2 regions of the Arthrobacter sp. FW306-2-2C-D06B genome follow, and region 1 is predicted to be linked to the other one. Evidence: predicted binding sites of a transcription regulator. Region 1 holds the regulator's gene; the other holds the start of a gene.

The links. The regulator HrcA, encoded in region 1, represses chaperone genes, less so after heat shock. The targets are predictions, from matches to a motif close to TTNGCACTCGNNNNNNNCGAGTGCNAA.
Region 2: the regulator HrcA is predicted to act here: its motif matches at 3,519-3,545, upstream of LFT47_RS15705 (FmdB family zinc ribbon protein).

What each region holds. Positions count from the first base shown of each region.
Region 1 is NZ_CP084560.1:2,459,647-2,467,567, forward strand. It holds gene lepA (translation elongation factor 4) at 1-917, shown strand, start outside; gene hemW (radical SAM family heme chaperone HemW) at 966-2,195, shown strand; gene LFT47_RS11520 (DUF4870 domain-containing protein) at 2,242-2,655, opposite strand; gene LFT47_RS11525 (DUF3097 family protein) at 2,759-3,616, opposite strand; gene hrcA (heat-inducible transcriptional repressor HrcA) at 3,796-4,809, shown strand; gene dnaJ (molecular chaperone DnaJ) at 4,877-6,007, shown strand; gene LFT47_RS11540 (16S rRNA (uracil(1498)-N(3))-methyltransferase) at 6,010-6,786, shown strand; gene LFT47_RS11545 (GerMN domain-containing protein) at 6,820-7,755, opposite strand.
Region 2 is NZ_CP084560.1:3,364,912-3,372,832, reverse strand. It holds gene LFT47_RS15715 (AAA family ATPase) at 1-2,014, shown strand, start outside; gene LFT47_RS21540 (hypothetical protein) at 2,024-2,269, shown strand; gene cpaB (Flp pilus assembly protein CpaB) at 2,275-3,093, opposite strand; gene LFT47_RS15705 (FmdB family zinc ribbon protein) at 3,193-3,456, opposite strand; gene LFT47_RS15700 (5-formyltetrahydrofolate cyclo-ligase) at 3,612-4,217, opposite strand; gene galU (UTP--glucose-1-phosphate uridylyltransferase GalU) at 4,335-5,240, shown strand; gene LFT47_RS15690 (GNAT family N-acetyltransferase) at 5,247-5,867, shown strand; gene LFT47_RS15685 (hypothetical protein) at 6,176-6,901, shown strand; gene LFT47_RS15680 (SDR family oxidoreductase) at 6,944-7,705, shown strand; tRNA gene LFT47_RS15675 (tRNA-Ala) at 7,735-7,807, shown strand.

The DNA.
Region 1 (7,921 bases):
TGTATCCCTTGGACGGCACAGACTATCCCGTGCTCCGGGACGCTCTCGAGAAGCTGATGCTCAACGACGCAGCACTCGTCTACGAACCGGAGACGTCTGCCGCGCTGGGCTTCGGTTTCCGCGTGGGTTTCCTTGGCCTGCTGCACCTGGAAATCACCCGTGAACGCCTTGAGCGCGAGTACAATCTCGACCTCATCTCCACCGCTCCCAACGTTGAGTACGAGGTCACGCTGGAGGACAAGCGGGTCCTGCACGTCACCAACCCGAGCGAATACCCCACCGGCAAGATCTCGGAGGTGCGCGAACCTATGGTGTCCGCCACCATCCTGGCGCCAAATGAGTTCGTGGGCGCCATCATGGAGCTGTGCCAGAGCCGCCGCGGCGTCATGGGCGGCATGGACTACCTCTCCGAAGACCGGGTGGAAATCCGGTACCGCCTGCCGCTTGCCGAGATCGTCTTCGATTTCTTCGACATCCTCAAGTCCAAGACCCGCGGATACGGTTCGCTGGACTGGAAGGCCGACGGCGAGCAGGTTGCCGACTTGGTCAAGGTGGACATCATGCTCCAGGGTGAGCAGGTTGACGCTTTCAGCGCCATCACCCACCGGGACAAGGCCTACGCCTACGGCGTCATGATGACGGGCAAGCTGCGCGAACTCATTCCCCGACAGCAGTTCGAGGTGCCGATCCAGGCCGCCATCGGCTCGCGGATCATTGCCCGTGAGAGCATCCGCGCCATCCGCAAGGACGTCCTTGCCAAGTGCTATGGCGGTGACATCACCCGTAAGCGCAAACTTCTGGAAAAGCAGAAGGAAGGCAAGAAGCGCATGAAGATGGTGGGCCGCGTGGAAGTTCCACAGGAAGCGTTCATCGCAGCCTTGACCACCGACGAATCCAAGGACAAGGCCAAGAAGTAATGCGGCTTTTCGCCCGGAATACTGCAAGACGGGCACGAAGGAAAATCCGTGCCTAGCGTTCTTCCCCTCGGGGACCCGGCACCTGCGGACGGCCTCCTGCCGCCGCAGGTGCTCGACGGCGTCGATTCACGCAAGTTTGGACTATACGTCCACATACCCTTCTGTGCCGTCCGTTGCGGATACTGCGATTTCAACACGTATACCGCCACCGAGCTTGGCGGCGGTGCCTCACAGGACGCCTACGCGTCTACTGCCATTTCGGAAGTGGAGTTCGCCGTCCGGGCCATGGAAGCCTCCGGGCTCCCGCAGCGGCCCCTGAGCACGGTGTTCTTCGGCGGCGGGACGCCGACCCTCCTGCCTGCTGAAGATCTCGCAGGCATCCTGACGGCCGCCGTCGGGCACTGGGGCTTGGAAGCCGGAGCCGAGGTCACCACTGAGGCGAATCCGGACTCTGTGACGCCCGAGTCCCTCCAGCTGCTCGCCGACGCCGGCTTTACGCGGATTTCCTTCGGCATGCAGTCGGCGGTCCCTCACGTACTCAAAGTCCTGGACCGTACACACACTCCCAGCCGGGTCCCTTTGGTGGTCCAATGGGCGCGCGACGCCGGCCTCGCCGTGAGCCTCGACCTCATCTACGGCATTCCCGGCGAGTCCATGGCTGATTGGCGGACCTCACTGGAGACTGCTCTGTCCTACGGTCCGGACCACATCAGCGCCTACGCGCTGATCGTGGAAGAAGGCACCAAACTGGCGGCACAGATCCGGCGCGGAGAAGTTCCCGGAATCGACGACGACGACCACGCCGCCAAATACGAACTCGCCGACCAGCTGATCAGTGCCGCCGGACTGGACTGGTACGAGGTCAGCAATTGGTCCCGCACACCCGAACAGGCGTGCAAACACAACCTTGCCTACTGGCGCGGAGACGATTGGTGGGGCATCGGACCCGGCGCGCATTCACACATGGGCGGCGTCCGCTGGTGGAACGTCAAACACCCCACCGCCTATGCCAACAGGCTCGGTGGCGGAGTGTCGCCCGCCGCTGGACGTGAAACGCTCGACGCCGGCACCCGGGAAGTGGAGCGCATCATGCTGGAGGCCCGGCTCGGCACCGGGCTTCAAGTCGACGCGCTCGACAAGGTGGGACGCCACGCCGTCGCAGGCCTCATTGCCGACGGCCTGGTTGAGCCTGCTGCGGCCTTCCAAGGACGACTGGTCCTCACACTCAAGGGCCGGCTACTCGCGGACGCCGTGGTCCGCCGGATCCTTCCGGACTAACGTCCGGCGGTAGGGGTTGGCGCGAGCCGGCATCCATGAAGACCGGCTACTTGATCCAGCGCAGGTTGAAGCGGTAGCGGTGCGGCTGACCGTGGTTGACGCGGATTCCGGCCGACACCGAGAAACAGGTCACCGCGACCCAGATCGCCGTGGCAAGGACGGCGAAGAGGTTTCCGACCACCGGAAGCAAGACGAGGATGTTGGCGAGTACTGCGGCGATCGTCGGAGGCAAAGTGAAGTTGAGGGCTTCCTTGGATTCCTGTGCCGTGAACGGGCCACGTTCGCGGAAGATCAGGTAGATCAGAAGCGAAGGCACGCAGCCAAGGATCCCGCCGAAGTGCGCCAGGGTTGCCCACTGCCGGTCTTCCGAGGCTGTCAAGGGCAGCGCGTTGGCAGGAACGCCGTGGTACTGGGACTGGCCCGAGGTGCCATCCCGATCGTCAGGAGCGTTGTCTGCCACAGTATCTTCCTTCGAGTATCTATCGGTGCGGTGTTGCTGTCCCAGAATACTTGCTCGGCACGCGATCAGCCGACCAACTCCTGTGCCCGGGGGCAGGCAATCCTCACGGAACGGTCAGGAAATCGATCACTTCCTCCACGCGACCCAGCAAAGAGGCCTCCAAATCGGCGTAGCTGTGGACGGCGCCCAGAAGCTTTTGCCAACCCAATCCGACGTCTTCGGCCGTCTCATGCGGCCAGCCGAACGACCTCAGAATGCCGGTCTTCCAATCCGTGCCGCGCGCGATGGTTGGCCATTGCTCGATCCCCAACACCCTGGGCCGGATGGCCTGCCAGACGTCCACGTAGGGATGTCCCACGATCAGGACGTTTCCCGCGGCGCCCGGCAGTGTCATGGCGTCGGCAGCAATCCGCGACTCCTTCGAATCCGGTACCAAGTGGTCCACGAGGATTCCGAGCCGGCGGCCCGGGCCGGGGGAGAACCCGGCAATGGCCGCCTTGAGATCGTCCACGCCGTGCAAGGGCTCGACGACGATGCCCTCCACCCGGAGATCATCTCCCCACACCTTTTCCACGAGTTCGGCGTCGTGCTTGCCTTCCACCCAGATCCGGCTCGCCTTGGCGACTTGGGCCCGCTGCCCGGCGACGCGGACGGATCCCGATGCCGTCCTGCCAGCTTGCGCCGCGCCCTTGGCGGCCGCCGCGCGTGGAGCCGGGGGTACGAGCTTTACTGCTTGTCCCTCCAGGAGGAATCCGAATCCGAGGCGGAACGATTTGGCTTTTCCCCGCCGGTCCTCAAGCACCACGATGTGCATGCCCCCGGACTTCTCCACCCTGGTCACGGCACCGACCCAACCTGACTGCACGTCCTCGAGGACCATCCCGCGTTCAACGGGCACCTCAGGAAGTTGCCGTTTTGTAGGCGAGGAGAGGTCTTGCGGGCCCCAATTGTCGTAAGACACGGTCTTCACACCTTTTTGCTAGGGGGATCGTTGACGGTCCGTGGCGTTACCCACGGCCGCGCGGGAATCATGTTCGCCGCGAGCGGTACCAATGCTAACAACGAGGTGGCTCATACTAGACTTGTTAGCACTTGGGCATGTTGAGTGCTAATTGTTGAATTGTTGATTGGAGGTGGGCAGTGAGCGAACCACGCAAGCTTGAGGTGTTACGCGCCATCGTGGAGGACTACGTTCACTCCCGCGAGCCGGTCGGCTCCAAAGCCTTGGTCGAGCGGCACCATTTGGGAGTGTCGAGCGCCACCATCCGCAATGACATGGCACTTCTGGAAGAAGAAGGCCTCATTGCAGCACCACACACGAGTGCCGGCCGCATTCCCACGGACAAGGGCTACCGCCTGTTCGTCGACCGGATCTCCGAGGTCAAGCCGCTTTCGGCTGCCGAGCGCCGGGCCATCCATTCCTTGCTTGAGGGACCCGACGACGTCGAGGACATCCTTGAGCGCACCGTCCGGCTCCTTTCCCAACTGACCAACCAGGTCGCCGTCGTCCAGTACCCGCACCTGAGCCGCGCGCGCGTCCGGCACATCGAGTTTGTCCTTTTGGCACCGCGCCAGGTCTTGGTGGTATTGATCGCCGATTCGGGCAAAGTGGAACAGGGTGTTGTGCACGCAGCGACAGACGCCACCGACGAAGAGCTCATGGCCTTGCGCGCGCGGTTCCTTGGAAGCATTGCCGGCTCCCAGCTCGACCTCATGCCGCAAGTCCTGCCCTCGGTGGTTGCCTTGTGCCCGCCGACGCTTCGCAACCTTGCAGGCGCGCTTGCCCACGGCCTGGAAAGGCTTGCCGAGCGGAGCCGCGACGAGCGCATGGTCATGGCAGGCACGGCAAACCTGGCCCGTTCCAACGTGGACTTCCCGCTGAGCATCGGTCCGGTCCTCGAAGCGCTCGAGGAGCAGGTGGTCATGTTGCGGCTGTTGTCGGATATGGCGGAGGACCCCCGCGGAGTCACGGTGAGCATCGGCCGAGAAAACCCCTACGACGGCCTCTCCGAGGCTTCGGTGGTTGCCACGGGCTACGGTCCTGGCAGCAGTGCCAAGATCGGCATTCTTGGACCCACCCGCATGGATTATCCCAACACCATGGCGGCCGTCCGTGCCGTCGCACGCTACCTTTCCCGCATTCTGGGCGGCTGACAGCCTCGGCTGGAAGGCGCCTCGCAAGAAACGCAGTGGAACCGTAAACAAGGAAGAGATACCGACTTTGAGCAGTCACTATGACGTTCTGGGCGTCTCGCCGGAAGCAACCGGCGAGGAGATCAAAAAGGCCTACCGCAAACTCGCACGTAAGCTGCACCCCGATGTGAACCCCGGGGCCGGAGCAGCCGAGGAATTCAAGGCGGTGACCCACGCTTACGAGGTCCTCTCCGACCCACAGAAGCGCCGCGTCTACGACGCCACTGGCAACGAGAACGGGACCGACAACGGTTTCGGTGGAGGATACGCGGGCCAGGGATTCGCCTTCCAGGACATCTTCGATACCTTCTTCGGCGGAGGAGGTGGCGGCATGCAGGGCCCCGCATCACGTATGCGCCGCGGGCAGGACGCCCTGATCAGCGTTCGCATCGACTTGCGTGAGGCCGTGTTCGGTGTCAACAAGAAGCTTGAGGTGGACACCGCCGTCATCTGTCCCACGTGCGAAGGCTCATGCTGCCGTCCGGGGACCCACCCGGAGCGCTGCGACATCTGTGGCGGCTCGGGCCAGGTCCAGCGGGCTGTGCGCTCGATCCTCGGCCAGGTCATGACTGCCGCACCGTGTGGATCGTGCGAAGGTTTCGGCTCGATCATCAAGGATCCTTGCAATGAGTGCAACGGCCAGGGCCGCATCCGCAGCCGCCGTTCACTGACCGTCAAGGTGCCTGGCGGCGTCGCTACCGGGACCCGCATCCAGCTGTCGTCGCAAGGCGAAGCAGGTCCCGCGGGCGGCCCTCCCGGCGACCTCTACGTGGAGATCCGGGTCAACAGTGACTCCACCTACATCCGCGAAGGCGACGACCTTCACGCCACGCTGAGCGTTCCCATGACTGCCGCGGCACTGGGTACTGAGCTGCAGCTTGAGACTTTCGACGGTCCCCAGGAAATTGACGTCAAGTCCGGCACGCAGTCCGGCGAAGTCATCACCCTGCGCGGCCTCGGCGTCACCCATCTTCGCGGCTACGGCAGGGGAGACCTCAAGGTGCACCTGCACGTAGAGACGCCCGGCAAGCTCGACGCCGCCCAGGAAGACCTGCTTCGCCAACTGGCCAAATTGCGCGGAGAGCAGTTCACCGAAGGCAAGCTCGTGGCCAGTGGCGGTATGTTCGCGAAGCTGCGGGACAAGCTCGGTAACCTGTAGCGGTGAGCAACCCCGTATTCTTCGCAGCAGCCGGAACGCTTGACGGGCTCGGCCCTGGAGACACTTTCGTGCTCGACGGCGCCGAAGCCACGCATGCTGTCACCGTCAAGCGCCTGGAAATCGGCGAAGCCGTCGATATTGCCGACGGTGCCGGAAAACGGCTCACGGGCACCGTGACCGAATCCGGGCAGGGAACCCTGACAGTCCTTGCCTCCGCTGTCCAGGAGGAGCACCGGGCACCCGTGCGGCTCGTGTTGGTCCAGGCCCTCGCGAAGGGCGACCGTGACGAACTTGCCGTCGAGACGGCAACGGAACTCGGGATCGACGCCGTCGTGCCCTGGCAGGCGGAGCGTTCGATCGTCCGTTGGAAAGGTGAGCGGGCTGCCAAAGCCCACGCGAAGTGGCAGTCCGTCGCCACGGCAGCCGCCAAGCAGGCGCGGCGCGCGTGGATTCCCGAGGTGCGTGCCGCCGTCGACGGCTCCGGCCTGGCTGCGGCGGTTGCCGCGGCTGACTTGGCGATCATCCTGCATGAGGACGCGAAACGTCCGCTGCGGGATGTCCTGGAGAAGTGGCACGCCGAGGTTTCCGACGCGGATGCCGGAACGGGCCGGGAAGTCCTGCTCATCGTCGGCCCGGAGGGTGGCATTTCACCGCGCGAAGTGACGAAGCTCAGCGACGTCGGCGCGGTCACCGCGCTCTTGGGCCACCACGTGCTTCGCTCGTCGACGGCGGGACCCGCCGCCGTCGTGCTCGCCAGTGACATTCTGGGGCGCTGGTAGCCCGCAGCGCACGTCCCGGATCAGCGCACGTCCTCAGCGAACGCTGAAAATACGGGTATCTGTCGCGACGTCGGCGTCGTTCGGCCCCACCAAGGAAACCCGCAATTCATAGCGGCCCGCTCCGAGCCCCACCGTGAGGCTGAAGGCTCCGCCTTGTCCGGGAACGGTAGAAGCAGTGGTCTGCCCGGCGAGGTAGGAGGACTTGTCGCCGTTTGGATTGTCGCGAAGGATTTGCCAATGCAGTTTCTTCGACGGGTCCGTGCTCCGGCCGTTGAACTTGATCGGACCGGCAGGCAAGGTCAGATCCTCCTGCGGGTCGATGATCCACACCGGTGCCACCATGGATGCGTCGCGGACCATCGGATCGCCTAGTTTGACCTGCCCGAAGGCCATGTAATCCGTGTGCCCGTCCACCAGGATGGTCACCTTGATCTGCTGTCCTGAATCGATCAGTCCTGAACTCGCGGCCGCTGCGGTGGCGGTATAGACGAGTTCCTGGACCGCCCGCTGTGCCATCCCGGCGTCGAGATTGGAATTGAACGCGTCGCGGGAAACATCGACAGTGACGACGTTCTTACCGGAAATCGAGCTCGCCAGGCTGCCAGGGTTCTGCCACGGCGTGAAGAAATCGTGATCCAACGGCTTCTGGGACATCATGATCCGCAGGGCCGTGGTGATGGGGTTCTCGTTGCCAGGGTTGTCACGGAATTCGCGGTACAGGAAGGTGTCCGTGTCGCTACGCCCAATCCAATACACGGGGATCTTGTTTGAGGCCTGGGTTGTTTCGAGCGGAGCATTGCTGTCCGGCACCGTCTGCAGCGCAACTGTCGGGGTGGGGACCGGAGTCGTGGATCCCTGTCCCGTGCGATCGGCAATGCAGCCAGACAGGAACAAGGCAGCCGTCAAAGCGGTCACAAGCATCGCGGAGCGTTTCCGGATGCGTGTGCCGTGTGGAGTGACGGCTGGCATGGTGATGGTGGATTCCTGCTCGTGTTCGGCCGCGGTGGTGCGGGGGAGTCATGCGCCCGGGGGCCGGGCACAGGGGCATTTTGCCCATGAATCAGCTTGTCACAGTCTCCCGGGCCCGGGCTGGCGTTTCGATACCCCGGCGGCCAACTGCAATCCGATTGATACG
Region 2 (7,921 bases), 910 kb from region 1:
TGCGGACCTCGGCGCCAGCTACCGTGAACTGGACCGGGATCTGCGCCGTCTGGGCGATTGCCTCAAACACACGACCGGTGGCGGCGACCTCCACGCGAGCCGATACGAAGATCTCATGGACCGTCTTGAGCGCCTTGTGGCGGACACGGGAACCCTTGAGACGCTCCCGGAGCGCACGCTTCTGGTCGAGGATATGCGCGAGCACGGACTCGCCGAGCTTCTTGCTGACCTGGCTGAACGCGAAGTGCCCGCCGAATCCGTTGCCGCGGAACTTGACCTCGCCTGGTGGCAGTCTGCCCTGGAAGCGATGATCAGCGGTGACGACTATCTCGCGATGTCCGACGGGGATTCCCTCCGCCGCCTCGAAGCGGAGTACCGCTTGGCCGACCATGCGCACATCGCCAGCGGAGCCGCCCGGCTCCGGTGGAAACTCGCCGAAATGTGGCGGGCAGGAATTGCTGAACATCCCCGCCAGTCGGAACTCCTCAGGAACCTGATCAAGGATGGCCGCGTTACTCTCTCGGCGCTCAGCGCCCAGGCGCCTGCCCTTGTGTCCCGCTTGGTTCCCGTGTGGTCCATCAGCCCGTACCTGCTGACCAGCCTCTTGCCCGCAGAGCAGAAATTCGATGCGGTGGTGATTCTCGACGCCGAGAGCACATCCCTGCAGGCCGTGCTGCCGGCCATCGCCCGAGCCCAGCAAGTGGTTGCCTTTGGCGACGCGAAGATCGCCAATGCCCGCACTTTCAGCGTCGCGGTGGAGCCGCCCATGGCCGGTGCCGCCAGCCAGGACACCGTGGATAGCGCATTCAGTGCTTTGGCCCGGGTCCTGCCCACGTGGCAGTTGAACTGGGTGTATCGGGCGGTTGACGAAGATCTGGTGCTCCAGTTGAGCAAGAACTACTACAACGGCGGGCTGCGTCGGCTGCCGGACGGGCAATCCGTGACGGGGCTGGACCGCTCGGTAGTAGTTGAATACATCCCGGATGGCACCGGCTTGCCCGGGGCGGATCACGAAGGTGTTGAATCGGTCGCCGCCGAAGTGAACCGCGTGGTTGACCTGGTGTTTCAACATGCAAGCCTTCGGCCGCGGACCTCGCTCGCCGTGGTCACCGCAAGCCTTCGCCATGCGGCAAGGATCGGCGAAGCCATCAGGCTCCAGCTTCCCAACTATCCGCTATTGTCGGGTTTCTTCAACGCCGGTGCGGAGTCCTTCCGCGTGGTGGACTTGGAGCGCGCACAGGGACTGGTCCGCGACCATATCATCTTCTCCTTGGGCTTCGGGCGCACTCCCCATGGCAGGGCCCTCCACAGTTTCGGGCCCCTGTCCGTCGAAGGCGGGCGAAACAAGTTTGCCTTGGCAATGACCCGTTCCCGGAGATCGTTGCACGTCCTGAGCTGCTTCCGCCCGGAGGACCTCGATCTGGACCGGCTGGCTCACGGCGCCGTTGAATTCCATGAACTCCTTGACCGTGAACTGTCCGGGAATTCGGAACTGGGGACACCTGCCACCAGGGCTGCTGCCAGCGAGCAAGCGCTCGGTGAGGATCCTTTGGTGGCGGATCTGGGCGAGCGACTCCGTGCCCGTGGAGCCCGGGTGTGGCACCACTACGACGGAGCCTTGGACATTGCCGCGGCAGCAGACCCCGTGCACACCATAGGCCGTGATGACACCGAAATGCCCACCCCGGTGGCCATTGAATCCGATGGCACGGAACGATACCGCCGCATGAGCGTCAGGGAGCGCAGCCGGCTGCGGCCCCAATTGCTGGAACGACTTGGCTGGCGTTACATGTCATTGTGGACCATTGAAGTATTCACTGATCCTTCGTCCTGCGCTGACCGCATCGGGTCCTACTTGGGACTGGAGAAGCCGATAGCACCCTCGTACGGTGCAGTCCACGATGGATTCCTGGACATTGATGTTGAACAATTGGAACTGAACAGACAGGCGGAGTCGGCCGCGGCCGGACCCGGCAGTACCGAAGGCCCTGGCCCGGGACCGGCGATCCCCTAAGGAAGCGCAATGGCGGAAAGCAAAAGCACTCAATCCAAGCACCCTGCGGACGCCAGTGCCGATGCGGTAGGCGCTGACATCGAGTTGGACGAGCAGGAGAAAACAAGAGTGAAGCCCGCGCCCGAGCGGAAGCAGGTGGAAGAAAGCATTCTGCCCAAGAAAGCCTCCGAGGACGATCCGCGCCGCTGGGGTGATGAGCCCGGCTACGACCATGACGCTTGGCTGAAGGAACAAAGGCCCCCGCACTGGGGCTGAATATTTCATGACAGGTTGTCAGAGGGATTGACGAGGACAAAGAACAGTTTCCCGCGAGTGGAAGCTCCGGCGAGGATTTCGGCCTGCTGCGGATTGGCGGCGACAACCACAAGGCCGTCCGCCTCGTTCGTGCCCAACCATTGGTTCGCTTTGCCTCCTTGCGCGGATGTCCACAAAACCGGCACCGCAGATGCCAAGAGTTCGGATTTCTTGCCTGGCCCTTCAAGTCCGTCTGCCACGGTGAGCACAACGTTGACCAACTGGCCGGACGAGATGAGCTGAATTGAAGCGGGATCGGCCATGCGAAGTGGAACGGCCGCCGTCGCGAGTGCGGTCCCGGTCAGCAGGCCCGGTCCCAGGAGTTGGGCGTCTGTGGGGATCTGCCCCTTCCGCAGCGGCGAGGCAAGCTGCTTTCCGCCGTATCCGGTTCCCGGGGTGAGTGCCCCGGCTGGAATTCCATCAGGAAGGACAGCGAGGGGCTTGAGGTCGGTATCCGTCAAGGCGGACCCGGCGGGAAGATCCCGCGCGGCGGCCAGGACCGTGGCTCGTTGCTCCGAAGCGGGAGTCAGTTGATGGACTGCGATCCCGGCGGCCACGCATAGCAGGAGCGCCACGACGAGGCGACGGTTGCGGTTTAACCAGCTACCGAAGCTGCGGTGTTTGGATGGTCCCGCGCTAGCGCCCCGATGTCCGCCGGCCCTGAAGGGAAGAGCCTGGAGACGGCGGGTGCGGGCCCTGCTGATCGGTGCGAGGAGTTTATCGCGCGGAAGCGACAATGATCCGGCGGACATGGGATCCGGGGGTACGTTCGGGATTGCGGGCATGGTGCCACGCTAACCGGGTCCGCGGGCCCGCGGCAGGGCTTTATGAGCTATGTGGAACGTTGAGCTATGTGGAAAACCGGGAGCGACTGGAAACCGCAATCAGCTCGCGGCAGCCGCCGGAACCGACGCTGGAGCCGAAGGCGCAGCTGGTGAGGCGGGAGCGGCCGAAACGGTGCTTCCCTTGGAGTCCCGGGAGTCGGTGCGGTAGAAGCCCGATCCCTTGAAGACGACGCCCACGCTGTTGAACTTCTTACGCAACGACCCTTGGCATTCAGGGCAGTCGGACAGGGAGCTGTCCGTGAACGACTGAACGATGTCAAAGGCATGTCCGCAGTCTTTGCAGGCATAGGCATATGTGGGCACTGGTGATCCTCCTCCGGGACGAACTACAGGTCCTGTGCTGCCAAGGCGGATTGTTCCGTCCATTAGCAGTCCCAGGGCCTGAGTGCCAATTCTATCATCCGGAGTCGGGGCCGCTACCACAAAATGTGGCGGAGTAGACAGGCCTGAAGCCCCGATCAATCGGCCGGAACCAGCCGGACGATCCGGTAGGGGGTAAGTGCCTCCGCCACCGGCTTGTCGAACGGTTCGGCCGGGATCGTCCCCGCGGCCAGCACTTCGTGGTCATATACGACGGCGACAGTCGGCGGACGCTGCCCATCGGCGTCGAGCTTGTCAAGGAGCCGATCGTAGTAACCGCCCCCTTGGCCGATACGGTTTCCGTCTTCATCGACAGCGGTGGCCGGGAGGAAGATTCCAGTGGCATCCCTGATGACGTCGCTGTCGAATCGTTCGCCCACCGGCTCGTCAATCGGTGCGTACTTTGAGCGGACAAAGGCCGTATCCGGTGTCCAATAGACCCAGCTCAGACGCCGTTCCGGTTCACAGACGGGAAGAAGGATCCTGTGGCCGGCGGCGTGGAGCGCCGCAAGCAAGGGCATTGTCGGCGGCTCGGCGGCTACTCCGAGATAGGCGGCAAAAGTCGACGGTTTCCCCCGGGCAACGGAATCCGCCCAGGAGAGGCCACCGAGGGCAATCCCGGTTCCAGCGTCAACCCGCTGTTGCCTTGTCAAAGTCAGCCGGCGCTTGCGGTAGTCCCGGCGGATATCGTCTTTCAAAGTCATTTTTGCTCCTGTTCACGCAGCTTTGCAGCTTGGGGAGGGGGAAGAAATAGTGGAGTCGCTTCTATCCGCACAGGTTCCTTTTGCCCAATGTCCAGCTCCTTCCGTTAGATTAGTCCGGTGACTTCCAACAACTGCACCGTCCGCAAGGCCGTTATCCCCGTTGCCGGACTCGGCACCAGGTTCCTGCCTGCTACAAAAGCCATGCCCAAAGAGATGCTCCCGGTAGTCGACAAGCCGGCCATCCAATATGTCGTCGAAGAAGCCGTGAGCGTGGGACTCAACGACGTCCTCATGATCACAGGCCGCAACAAACGTGCGTTGGAGGACCACTTCGACCGGGTACCGGCTTTGGAAGCGACCCTCGAGGCCAAGGGTGACACCACCAAGCTGGAGTCGGTGCAGGCTACCAGTAACCTCGGCGACATTCACTACGTCCGTCAGGGTGACCCCAAAGGGCTGGGACACGCAGTGTTGCGTGCAAAGCAGCATGTCGGGTACGAACCTTTTGCCGTTCTTCTCGGTGACGACCTTATCGACGCGCGGGACACACTCCTGAGCGACATGATCGAGGTCCAGCACAAAACCGGTGGTTCCGTTGTGGCCCTCATCGAAGTCGAGCCCTCCCAGATCAGCGCCTACGGCTGTGCGGACATTGAAGATATCGGCGAGGACGGCTACGTCCGCATCAAGCAACTTGTGGAAAAGCCCGCTGTCGATGAAGCTCCGTCCAACTTGGCCGTGATCGGCCGCTACGTGCTTCACCCCTCGGTTTTCGACGTTCTCGAGAAAACCGAACCGGGCCGTGGGGGAGAGATCCAGCTGACGGATGCGCTTCAAGTACTCGCTGCGGGCGACGGCGAAGGTAGCGGCGTCTACGGAGTCGTCTTCCGCGGCCGTCGATACGATACCGGGGACAAGCTCAGCTACCTCAAAGCCTGCGTCCAGCTTGCGTGCGACAGTGAGGACCTCGGGCCGGGCTTGCGTGAGTGGTTGCCTGGCTTTACTGCCGGCCTCAGCGAGTAGCTGCCCGTGTGGGGGTCGGCCATTTGGCCGGTGACGCTGGAGAGCGGCGACCTCATCTTGCGTCCCATTCATTTCCGGGACAAGAAGGAATGGACCGAGGTCCGCTCGCGCAATAGTGAGTGGCTGGCGCCTTGGGAAGCCTCCAACCCGGCCCCTGGCGGTCGCCTGCCGAACTACCGGCAGATGGTGGCTTCCCTGAACGCGCAGGCTCGGCAAGCCAGTGCCCTTCCGTTTGTGATCACGGAGCGCATTCCGGGGTTCCCGGAGCCCAGGATCGTCGGGCAGTTGACGGTCTCCTCGATTATGTGGGGATCGGCGATGACGGCCACCCTTGGCTATTGGGTCGACCAGGCCCGGGCCGGTCGCGGAATAGCGCCTACTGCGGTTGCCATGGCGACCGACCATTGCTTTGAGGCCCTTGGCCTTCACCGGATGGAGATCAACATCCGGCCCGAGAACGGGCCGAGCCTGCGGGTCGTTGAGAAGCTGGGATTCCGAGACGAAGGCCGCCGTGAGCGTTTCCTTCACATCAACGGCGAATGGGCTGACCATCGAAGCTTTGCGTTGACCTCGGAGGAGATCCCTGGGGGTTTGCTGGCTGCTTGGCTGAGACGCGGGGCCAACTAGTCCGCTGGGTGTACGAGAGTCGGTAAATCCATTGATTTGCCGACTCTCCGGCGACACACCGTGGGCAATGCGGCGGCCTCCGCGTATTTGCTTCTACGGTTTTGATTGTGGACTTCCCTCTCAGCAGCTCGGTGATATTGGTCATTGCTGTCGCGCTGTGGATTGTTTGGGTTGCGCCATACATACTGCGGAATCGTCACAACCACGTCCAAGTGGCCGGTGACATGCCAGCAGATGTGATCCACGAAGACGCTCATGAACCGCAAGCCGGGGTGGTTCTGTCAATCACCCCTCGGCAGGAGAAAGCAATGGAAACCATGCAGAGCACCGCAACCGCATTGCCCGAGGTATCGGCTGGCGCCGGCGAACGGCGTGATGCTGCATCGGACACAGCGGCCTTCAAAGTCAGATACGGGCGCTGCGCCCTTGCTCTCGCCGGTCTCCTCCTGTTACTCACGGCAGCCGTTTCCGGCGTGCTGCGCATTCTGGGCCTCGTTTCGGGCTGGGTGCCATTGGTATCCATCGTCGGCGTGGTCGGGACCGTCTTCCTGCTTCGCCGGCTGGCCATCAGGGACCGCAGAGCGAAGATGAACAGGGCCTTCCGCAACGCAATGGGCCCCACGGTTGAGAGCCCCAGCGTAGGTCCTCCGGCCTCGGACCGCCCGGCTACCAAGATCTTCGACGCCGAAGCCCATGCCCGGGAAGCGACCCGCCTTACCGCCGTCGAACTTCGTCAGGCTGCCCTCAATGTTGCCGTCGCCGCCGGCGACAACACTGTCCGGTTTACGGCGGAATCCAAGGAATCCGAATGGCAGCCGGTGGACGTTCCCAAACCAACATACGTCGACGCGGCCAAGGCGCCTCGGCCGGCACCAGAACCCCTCGACTTGCCTGACGCTCCCAAGCCTCTCGGCAAGCCGACATTGAAGCCGGCCAGCGTGCCGTCCGCGGCCCCGTCGGTCCAGGCGCAGCACGGCAAGCCTCAGAGCGCGCTCAGCAACCTCGACGACGTTTTGCAGCGCCGCCGGGCATAACCTCCCTTGGCTAGTGTCTGCGTCGCAGGTGGCACCGGACAGGTGGGCCGTGAAGTCGTCCGTTTGGCGCTCGACGCCGGACTAGGCGTGACGGTGCTGAGCCGCCGCCCGCCGTCGGGTACGTCATCGGTCCATCACGACGGCGCCCGCTACTTTCAGGCTGACGTCACCACAGGCAGCGGGCTGGCGGAAGCCCTGCAGGGGGCCGACGTCGTGATTGATTGCTTGGAAGGGCAGTTCGGGAAGGCCCGCAAGAATTTCGCCGACGGCGGCGCGCGCCTGCTCGCCGCGGCGGCCGATGCCGGCGTCCGCAAGGCGGTTCTCCTCTCCATCATCAACTGCGACCAGAGCAACGCGGCCTTTTACGTCTCCAAAGCAGATAAAGAACGGGTCTACGCGAATTCGGCGCTTGAGACGGTGGTTGTGCGGGCCACCCAGTTCCACAGCCTCGTGGCCGCGGTGTTCCAGGCCGGGGCGAAAGTCCGCCTCATCCCGGTCTTCAAGGGCGCACGCTTTCAAACGATTTCACCGTCGGATGTGGCGTCCGAGTTGCTTTCGGAGGCGCTCGGGGCGCCGTCTCCAGAGCGGCACCGGGTCCGGACCATCGGAGGGCCGGAGATCCGGACGATGCGCGACCTCGCTGGGATCTGGCGAAAATCTACCGGACATGGGCGGATCGTGGAGCTGCCGCTGCCCGGAGCGATGGGCAAATATCTTCGGAGCGGGCTGAATCTCATTCCGGAGCAGCGAATCGGAACCGAGAGATTCGAGGCCTGGTTGGCGAAGCGCGAAGAAAGTTTGTAGCCTAGGGTCTGGCAACGTTCAGTTGACCAGGGGCTATAGCTCAGTTGGTAGAGCGCTTCGTTCGCATCGAAGAGGTCAGGAGTTCGAATCTCCTTAGCTCCACAGGGAAGGCCCTTTGACCTGCGGAAACGCTGGGACGGAGGGCCTTTTTCGTTCCCCATTCTTGGAACTGCGTCACGCCACGCACTTTTTTGGCGCCCGGACTCCTCCGAAACC